One region of the Halomonas sp. HNIBRBA4712 genome, then DNA from elsewhere that is predicted to be linked to it. Evidence: predicted binding sites of a transcription regulator. Region 1 holds the regulator's gene; the other holds the start of a gene.
What was found. Region 1 encodes sigma-54, which starts transcription at its own class of promoters, with help from an activator protein. Its sites were predicted from a motif close to TGGCACNNNNNTTGCTNT; they were not measured.
Positions count from the first base shown of each region.

Region 1 (4,209 bases):
GACCGCTTTCGCGGCGGGCGGCTCGAGTACTTCATCGACCGCGAAGTGGTGCAGGCGCGCTCCGACGTTAGCGGCAGCGACAACCAGCGTATCCGCATGACGCTGCAGCCCGCACAATAGGAGAGCCACCGTGTCGAGCACTACATCCGAGGCGGTAAAGACGCTTCACGCCCGCCATCTGGCCAAGAGCTACAAACGCCGCCGGGTGGTGAAAGACATCAACCTTGAAATCGAACAGGGCAGCGTCGTCGGACTTCTGGGCCCCAACGGCGCGGGCAAGACCACGTCGTTTTACATGATCGTAGGGCTGGTCAAGGCCGACGCCGGCTCGGTCGGCATCGACGCGCTGGATTTATCGAAGGCGCCGATGCACGAGCGCGCCAACGCCGGGATTGGCTACCTGCCCCAGGAAGCATCGATCTTTCGCAAGCTTTCGGTGGCCGACAACATTCTGGCGATTCTGGAAACGCGCAAGGATCTCGACCGGCACGCCCGCCAGGAGCGCCTGGAGCAGCTACTGGAAGATTTTCATATCACCCATATTCGCGACAACCTCGGCATGAGCCTCTCCGGCGGCGAGCGTAGGCGGGTGGAGATCGCCCGGTCGCTCGCCACCGACCCGGCCTTCATTCTGCTCGACGAACCCTTCGCCGGGGTCGATCCGATCTCGGTGGGCGAAATCAAATCGATCATCCTCGCGCTCAAGGCGCGCCACATCGGCGTGCTGATCACCGACCACAACGTGCGTGAAACCCTGGACATCTGTGATATCGCCTACATCGTTGGCGACGGCCACATCATCGCCAGCGGCAACGCCGATGCCATTCTCAACAACCAAAAAGTGCGCGAGGTCTATCTGGGCGCGGACTTTCGCCTCTAACCCGGTGTCAAACATAAAGTTCCGTTTACTGGCATATTTATTGCACTTGCGTCTTAACGCCACTCGCTCTAGTGTGGAGCTTTACCCGTAACGAGTGGTTCTTCGATGGTCATGAAAGCTTCCTTGCAGCTGCGGGTAGGCACGCAGCTGACCATGACACCGCAACTGCAGCAGGCCATTGCCCTGCTGCAACTCTCGACGCTGGATCTGCGTCAGGAGATTCAGCAGGCGCTCGACGCCAACCCACTGCTGGAGCAGGAGGACGAGTTCGGCGAGGAACGCACGGTCGAAACCGCGGAAACCGAGTGGGAAGAGCACATCCCCACGGAGCTTTCGACGGACAGTGAGTGGTCCGACACTTACCAGGACATGGCCGGTGCCGGCGCCTCTTCCGAGGGCCCGGATTTCGAGCGCCAGGCGGCGGGCCAGAGCCTGCAGGGCCATCTCCTATGGCAGCTGGCGATGACCGACGTCACCCCGCGCGACTATGCCATCGCCGAGAGCCTGATCGACGCGCTGGATGCCAACGGCTACCTGACCCAGCCGCTCAACGACATTCGTGAAGGGCTCAAGGCGCAGGGCCTTGACGGCTTGAGCCAGCGGGAAGTGGAAAACACCCTGCTGCGCATGCAGCAGTTCGAACCCACCGGCGTCTTCGCCCGCGACTTGCGCGAGTGCCTGATGCTACAGCTCGCAACGCTCCCCGACGACACCCCGCTGCTTATGCAGGCCAAACGCCTGGTGCGCCAGTTTCTCGAGGCGCTGGGCAAGAACGACCTGCGCCTTCTAAAGCGCCGCCTGAGCCTCGATGACGAGCAGCTCGACGAGGTCATCGGGCTGATTCGAAGCCTCGACCCGCGTCCGGGCAGTGCCTTTGGCGCCACGCACCAGAGCTATATCACGCCGGACCTGGTGGTGCGCCACGACCAGGAGGGCTGGCACCTGGAGCTCAACCCGGAGGCCCTGCCCAGGCTTCGCGTGCAGCCGGATTACGCCAGCCTCATCAAGCGCGCCGACAAGAGCCAGGACAATCAGTTTCTAAAAGAGCACCTGCAGGAGGCGCGCTGGCTGATCAAGAGCCTGTCGAGCCGTAACGACACGCTGTTGCGCGTCGGCCGTGAGATCATCACCCGCCAGATCGGCTTTCTCGAGCAGGGTGAAGAGGCGATGAAACCCTTGATACTGGCCGATATCGCCGAGGCGGTGGAGATGCACGAGTCGACGATCTCGCGGGTCACGACGCAGAAATACATCCACACCCCCCGCGGCGTGTTCGAGCTCAAGTACTTCTTCTCAAGCCAGGTGAGCGGCCAGGACGGCGGTGACAGCCACTCGAGCACCGCGATCCGCGCTCGGCTCAAGAAGATGATTCAGGATGAAACGCCGGGCAAACCCCTGTCGGACAGCCACCTGGTGTCGCTGCTCGAAAAAAGCGGCATTAACGTTGCCAGGCGCACCGTGGCCAAATACCGCGAAGCGATGGGCATTCCCTCTTCCAGCGAGCGCCGGCGCCTGCGCTAGGCGAAACTTGTCGCCGGGGCTTTGCAATGGCGGAAAAAGGGTTACAATCGAAGTACAGTCCTGGCTAAAGGAGCACGCCAATGCAAGTGAACATTACGGGCCATCACCTGGAACTGACCGACGCCTTGCGTGACTACGTCAACGAAAAGCTCGAGCGTATCGAGCGCCACTACGACAACATCACCACCGTTCAGGTGACGCTGTCGATCGAAAAAGAGCGTCAGCAGGCCGCTTGCACGCTCCACGCCGCCGGGGCCGATCTTCACGCTGAAGCTCAGGACAACGACATGTATGCCGCCATCGACGCGCTTGCCGACAAGCTCGACCGCCAACTGGTAAAACACAAGGAAAAAGCACAGGCCCGCGCCCAGGGCGCCGGCGTGCGTTGAACCAATGACCCTGGAAAGCATACTCCCCCCGGAACGCGTGCTGTTCGACGTCCCCGGGGGCAGCAAAAAACGCGTGCTGGAGTTCTTCAGCACTTTCATCGCCCAGAATACGCCCAGCCTCGACAGCCAGGAAGTCTTCAGCCGGCTGATTGGCCGCGAGCGTCTTGGCAGCACCGGCATCGGCAACGGCGTGGCCATCCCCCACGCCCGAAGCCCACACTGCAGTGCGCCGATCGCGGGCTTTCTAAAGCTCGCCGAGCCGGTCGACTTCGACGCCATCGACGGCGACCCGGTGGATCTCGTGTTCGTACTGCTGGTGCCGGAAGAGGCGGACGACACTCATCTTGCGCTTTTGGGTCAGGTCGCCACTATCATGAATGACGCCGGAACCCGCGCCCAGTTTCGCAAATGCGAAAGCCAGCGCGAGCTTCTCGAGCTTGTCACCGCGCGAATTCGCGAACACGCCGCAAGCTAAGCCGGCTCGACGCTCTCCTGCCCCATTGACCGAAGAGGCATTCGATGCAACTGGTGATCATCAGCGGCCGCTCCGGGTCGGGGAAATCCATTGCGCTTCAGGCGCTCGAGGATCTCGGCTACTACGCCATCGACAATTTGCCGGCGATGCTTCTGGGCTCGCTGGTCGAGGAACTTGGCCAGCAGGGCGAGCGTACCCACCTGGCGGTCAGCATCGACGCTCGCAACCTGCCCACGGCACTCGAGCGCTTTCCCGCACTGCTTCAGGATTTGAAGGCTGGCACCACGCGGGTGCAGGTGATCTATCTGACCACCGATGCGCGGACGCTGCTCGAGCGCTACTCGGCCACGCGGCGGCGCCACCCGCTGACCCGCGACAGCAACATGACGCTCGAGGAAGCGATCGCCAAGGAAGAAGAAACGCTGTTCGGCATTCGCGAACTGGCGGATCTGAGGATCGACACCTCGCGGCTCACGGTGCACGATCTGCGCCGACGTATCACCGACCAGCTCGGCCACGAGCGCCAGAGCCAGCTGACGCTGACGCTGGAGTCCTTCGGCTATAAGCGCGGCGTGCCGCTCGATGCCGATATCGTGTTCGATATTCGCTGCCTGCCCAACCCCTACTGGGACCCGACGCTACGCCCCTACACAGGGCGCGACGAAGAGATCATCGCTTTTCTGAAGGGCTATCCGGTGGTCGATGAAATGGGCCAGGACATCACCGACTGGCTCGAGAAGTGGCTGCCCGCCTACCAGCAGAGCCAGCGAAGCTACATGACCGTTGCCATCGGCTGCACCGGCGGCCAGCACCGCTCGGTCTATATGGTCGAGCAGCTCGCCCGCCAGCTGCAAAAGCGCCGGGCTCACGTTCAGGTTCGCCATCGCGAACTGGGGCTACACTATTCGCTAAGCGAGGCGACGCCGTTCTGACCAACGCGGGCC
Region 1 covers NZ_JBIFXR010000002.1:467,379-471,587, forward strand. The annotation lists gene lptA (lipopolysaccharide transport periplasmic protein LptA) at 1-120, shown strand, start outside; gene lptB (LPS export ABC transporter ATP-binding protein) at 131-880, shown strand; gene ACGK9R_RS06610 (RNA polymerase factor sigma-54) at 986-2,401, shown strand; gene hpf (ribosome hibernation-promoting factor, HPF/YfiA family) at 2,482-2,790, shown strand; gene ACGK9R_RS06620 (PTS sugar transporter subunit IIA) at 2,795-3,265, shown strand; gene rapZ (RNase adapter RapZ) at 3,310-4,197, shown strand.

Region 2 (4,209 bases), on a different contig from region 1:
CCACTCGCCCTGGCTGAACAGCGAAAGGGTATCGACCTCGAAGCTCGGGTAGCGCGGGGTGACGCTATCGCGACGCTGAACGAGCCCGCCGCTGGCGTCGCTCGCCGCGCGGTCAAAGCGCATCTGCGAGGCATCGAACGACTCACGGTCGATATCCGCGCCGTAGCTCAGGTTGACGCTATCGGTCAGGTCCGCCGAGAAAAGCCCCTTCAAACCGCTCAGCGTGGTGTTCTGCTGAGAGGCGGCAAAGTAGTAGCCTCCCCCCTGGGCGCGGTAGGGGAAGGGGTGGAAGCTCGACTCCTCCTCGCGGTGAAACGCCTGCAGGTAGAAATCCTGATTGAGCAGATCGGCGTGGTGGTAGCTGGCGCTGATCATCTTGCGGTCGGTGCGCGGCTCGCGGTCGGCGGTAAAGCCGCTACGAATATCGGCGTTGTCCAGGTTCGGCGCGGCGGCGGCGATGTTCGGGTAGAAAACGCCGCGGTCGTTCTCCTTGCCGGAGTCGTAGAGCTGGCCGGTGAGCTGGAGCGTCTGCTCGTCGGTGAGCTCGATGTTCAGGTTGCCGAGTATGTCGAGGCTGCGGTTGCCCTGCAGGTCGCTCTGGGCGATATCGGGGAAGATCTCGTCGCCGCTGGCGTCGTACTGGCGGCCGTTTTCGTTGAGCGAGACACCGATGCGCCCGTATACGGTATCGCTTCCACCGCTGGCGGACTGGGAGAGCCGCCGGTCCAGATCGTGGCTGCTGTTGAAGCCGGTGGTCACACTCGCCTGGGTTTCGAACCGGGGGCGGCCGGGCTTGCCCTGCCTGGTGATGATGTTGATCAGCCCGCCGGTGGCGCCGCCGCCGTAGAGGCTGGTGGTACCCGAGAGCACTTCGACACGCGCGATGTTGAACGGGTCGATGGCATCGAACTGGCGCGATAGCCCCCGCGAATTATTCAGCGAGACGCCGTCGATGAGCACCTGCACGCTGCGCCCGCGCATATTTTGCCCCGCATTGGTGCGCCCTTGGGGGCCAAAATCGAGCCCCGGCACCAGCCGGCCCAGCGCCGTTTTCAAATCGCTGCCCGCATTGATCTGCTGGGTGAGCTCCTCGCCTTCGACCACGTGCACCGCGCCGGGAATCTGGCTGATTTGGGTGGGCGTGCGCGAGCCGACCACGACCAGGGTGTCCTGGTCGACCTGAGCCGCGTCGTTGGGCTGGGATTGTGCAAGCGATAGCAGAGGGAAAGCGCCGCTCAGAAAAGCGGCGCTCAATAATACAGGGCGTGTCATGGGTGATCCCGAATCCGGTTGTTATTGAATCAAACGCCAATGGGTGGCGTTGAGAAAAGCAATGATAGTTTTTCTCATTTGTTGATTCAATCGAAGATCACCCGGGCAGGTTTTCAAGCGTGCCGCGCGGCCAAAAAAGCCTTGCACGGCGCGTTGAATGTCAACGCGTTCCAGCGCGTGGTGACTACTCGCCCAGGTCGTCGACCGAGCCCGTGGCATCCTTCGAATCTGCGCCGCTTTTGGTCGCCTTGGTAGTCGCGGCGCGCGGCTTGGGCGTCTTTTTGGCCGGCTCTTTCGGTGTTGGGGTGGTTTGCGCTTCGGCTTCCAGGGGCGTGGTCGGGTCGGCCTGGCTTGCGTCGATCGAGGCCTCCAGCTTCGCCACCTGGCGCTCCAGCGCTTCGACCCGGGACCGGGTGCGCTGGAGGACATCCATCAGAATGTCGAAATCCTCGCGAGAGACCAGCTCCATGCGATCAAACGCGCCGCGCATGACCTGCTGCACGCCTTTTTGAATGTCCTCCGGCGCGTGCGAGGCGTTTTGCAAACGATCGCCAATCTGTTGGGCGAGGCGGCTGATGCGGTCTTGGGTCGCCATGACTCTCTCCTGATAGGAACGCATAAATGTGAACGGCTCTGGCGTAAGGATACGCAACGAATGCTCAATGCGCATGTTTCCGGATCGTTCGTTAGCGCTTTTTACGGTTCTCGATGACGCTGCATCAAAACAATGCAAGTCGATTTTTGATTCGCACTTTAACAGTGCGGTGAGCTTTCACTGCACCGTGATGGCGCGTAATCGTTAGAGCCATGCCTTGAATATGTAAGCTTAAGGTAATGATTTTTTAACTAATTTTAATCACTGGCACGGTATGCGCATTATCGAGGCATTGCATCATTTTCGGCGGCGCGCCGCTATCCATCAGCAGGGAGATCCGGGATGAAACTCATCACCGCTATCATCAAGCCGTTCAAGCTCGACGATGTCCGTGAAGCACTGGCGGACAACGGCGTGCAGGGAATCACGGTTACCGAGGTCAAGGGTTTTGGCCGCCAGAAAGGGCACACCGAACTCTACCGCGGCGCCGAGTACGTGGTCGATTTTCTGCCCAAGGTGAAGGTGGAAGTCGCGGTGGACGATTCGCGCCTGGACAGCGTGCTCGATGCCATCTGTAGTGCGGCGAACAGCGGCAAGATCGGCGACGGCAAGGTGTTCGTCACGCCACTCGAGGACGTCATCCGTATTCGTACCGGCGAGCGCGGCGCCGACGCCGTTTAATCGGTGGCGATGCGTTTTTGGGCTCGATATAACATTTAAGTACATGGGGAACGATTCATGAACGAGGTAACCGATCTGAGCTACGCGCTCGATACCTTCTACTTTTTGATTTGCGGGGCGCTGGTCATGTGGATGGCCGCCGGCTTCTCGATGCTCGAGGCGGGCATGGTGCGCGGGAAGAACACCGCGGAAATTCTGACCAAGAACATCTCGCTGTTCGCTATTGCCTGCACCATGTATCTGCTGGTGGGTTACTACATCATGTACTCAAGCTCCGAAGGCGGCTTTTTGCCGAGCCTGGGCTTTCTGATCGGGGCGGAAAACAGCGTGGAGGCGGCGCTGGGCGGCGGTGAAGACGCGCCTTATTACGCCATGCGTGCCGACTTCTTCTTCCAGGTGGTGTTCGTGGCGACCGCCATGTCGATCGTTTCGGGTGCCGTGGCCGAGCGCATGAAGCTCTGGGCATTTCTGGCCTTCGCCGTGGTGATGACCGGCTTCATCTACCCGGTATCCGGCTACTGGACCTGGGGCGGCGGCTGGCTGGATGCAGTCGGCTACTCCGACTACGCCGGTTCCGGCATCGTACATATGGCCGGTGCGGCCGCTGCACTCGCTGGCGTGCTGATCCTCGGCCCGCGTAAGGGCAAGTACGGCAAGGACGGCGCTATCCACGCCATTCCCGGCGCGAACATGCCGCTGGCAACGCTCGGTACCTTCATCCTGTGGATGGGCTGGTTCGGCTTCAACGGCGGCTCCGAACTCAAACTGTCCGACGTGGCCTCGGCCAACAACGTCGCCCAGGTGTTCGTCAACACCAACGCCGCCGCCGCCGCCGGTGTCATCGCCGCGCTGGTATTGGCCAAGCTGTGGTTCCGCAAAGCGGATTTGACCATGGCGCTCAACGGCGCGCTGGCCGGGCTCGTCGCTATTACCGCTGATCCGCTTTCGCCCACCGCGCTGGGTGCGGCGATCATTGGCGCCATCGGTGGGGTGATCGTGGTCGCGGCCATCGTCACGCTGGACAAGCTGAAGCTCGATGACCCGGTGGGTGCGATTTCGGTGCACGGTGTCGTGGGTATCTGGGGCGTGCTGGCCGTACCGTTCACCAACGGCGATGCCTCCTTCGGCGCGCAGCTGATCGGTATCGCGGGCATCTTCGTCTGGGTCTTCGCAGCGAGCCTGGTGGTCTGGCTGGTGCTGAAAGCCATCATGGGCATCCGCGTCAGCGAAGAGGAAGAGTACGAAGGCGTGGATATCGCCGAGTGCGGCCTCGAGGCTTACCCGGAGTTCAGCGTCAAGAAGTAAGCCGTTTTACAGATTAATGACAAGACGATGTCCGTTTCTTCATGGCCTCCCTCCAGGGAGGCTTTTTATTCTCTGGCGTTCGCGGTGTATGCTGATGGCAGGGGGCGAAGACGCGAACGCGATGTCGCCCGACCCATAATCGGCCACCCAGCGAGAGGATGTCACCATGAAGCTCATATCAGCCATTATCAAGCCGTTCAAGCTTGATGACGTACGCGAATCGCTCTCGGATATCGGTGTACAAGGGATTACCGTGACGGAAGTAAAGGGCTTTGGCCGACAGAAGGGGCACACCGAGCTCTACCGCGGCGCCGAGTACGTGGTCGACTTTCTGCCCAAGGTGAAGCTCGAAGTGG
Region 2 covers NZ_JBIFXR010000005.1:185,240-189,448, reverse strand. The annotation lists gene ACGK9R_RS11745 (TonB-dependent receptor) at 1-1,272, opposite strand, end outside; gene ACGK9R_RS11740 (accessory factor UbiK family protein) at 1,457-1,867, opposite strand; gene ACGK9R_RS11735 (P-II family nitrogen regulator) at 2,210-2,548, shown strand; gene ACGK9R_RS11730 (ammonium transporter) at 2,606-3,853, shown strand; gene glnK (P-II family nitrogen regulator) at 4,020-4,209, shown strand, end outside.
Region 2: the regulator sigma-54 is predicted to act here: its motif matches at 2,133-2,150, upstream of ACGK9R_RS11735 (P-II family nitrogen regulator).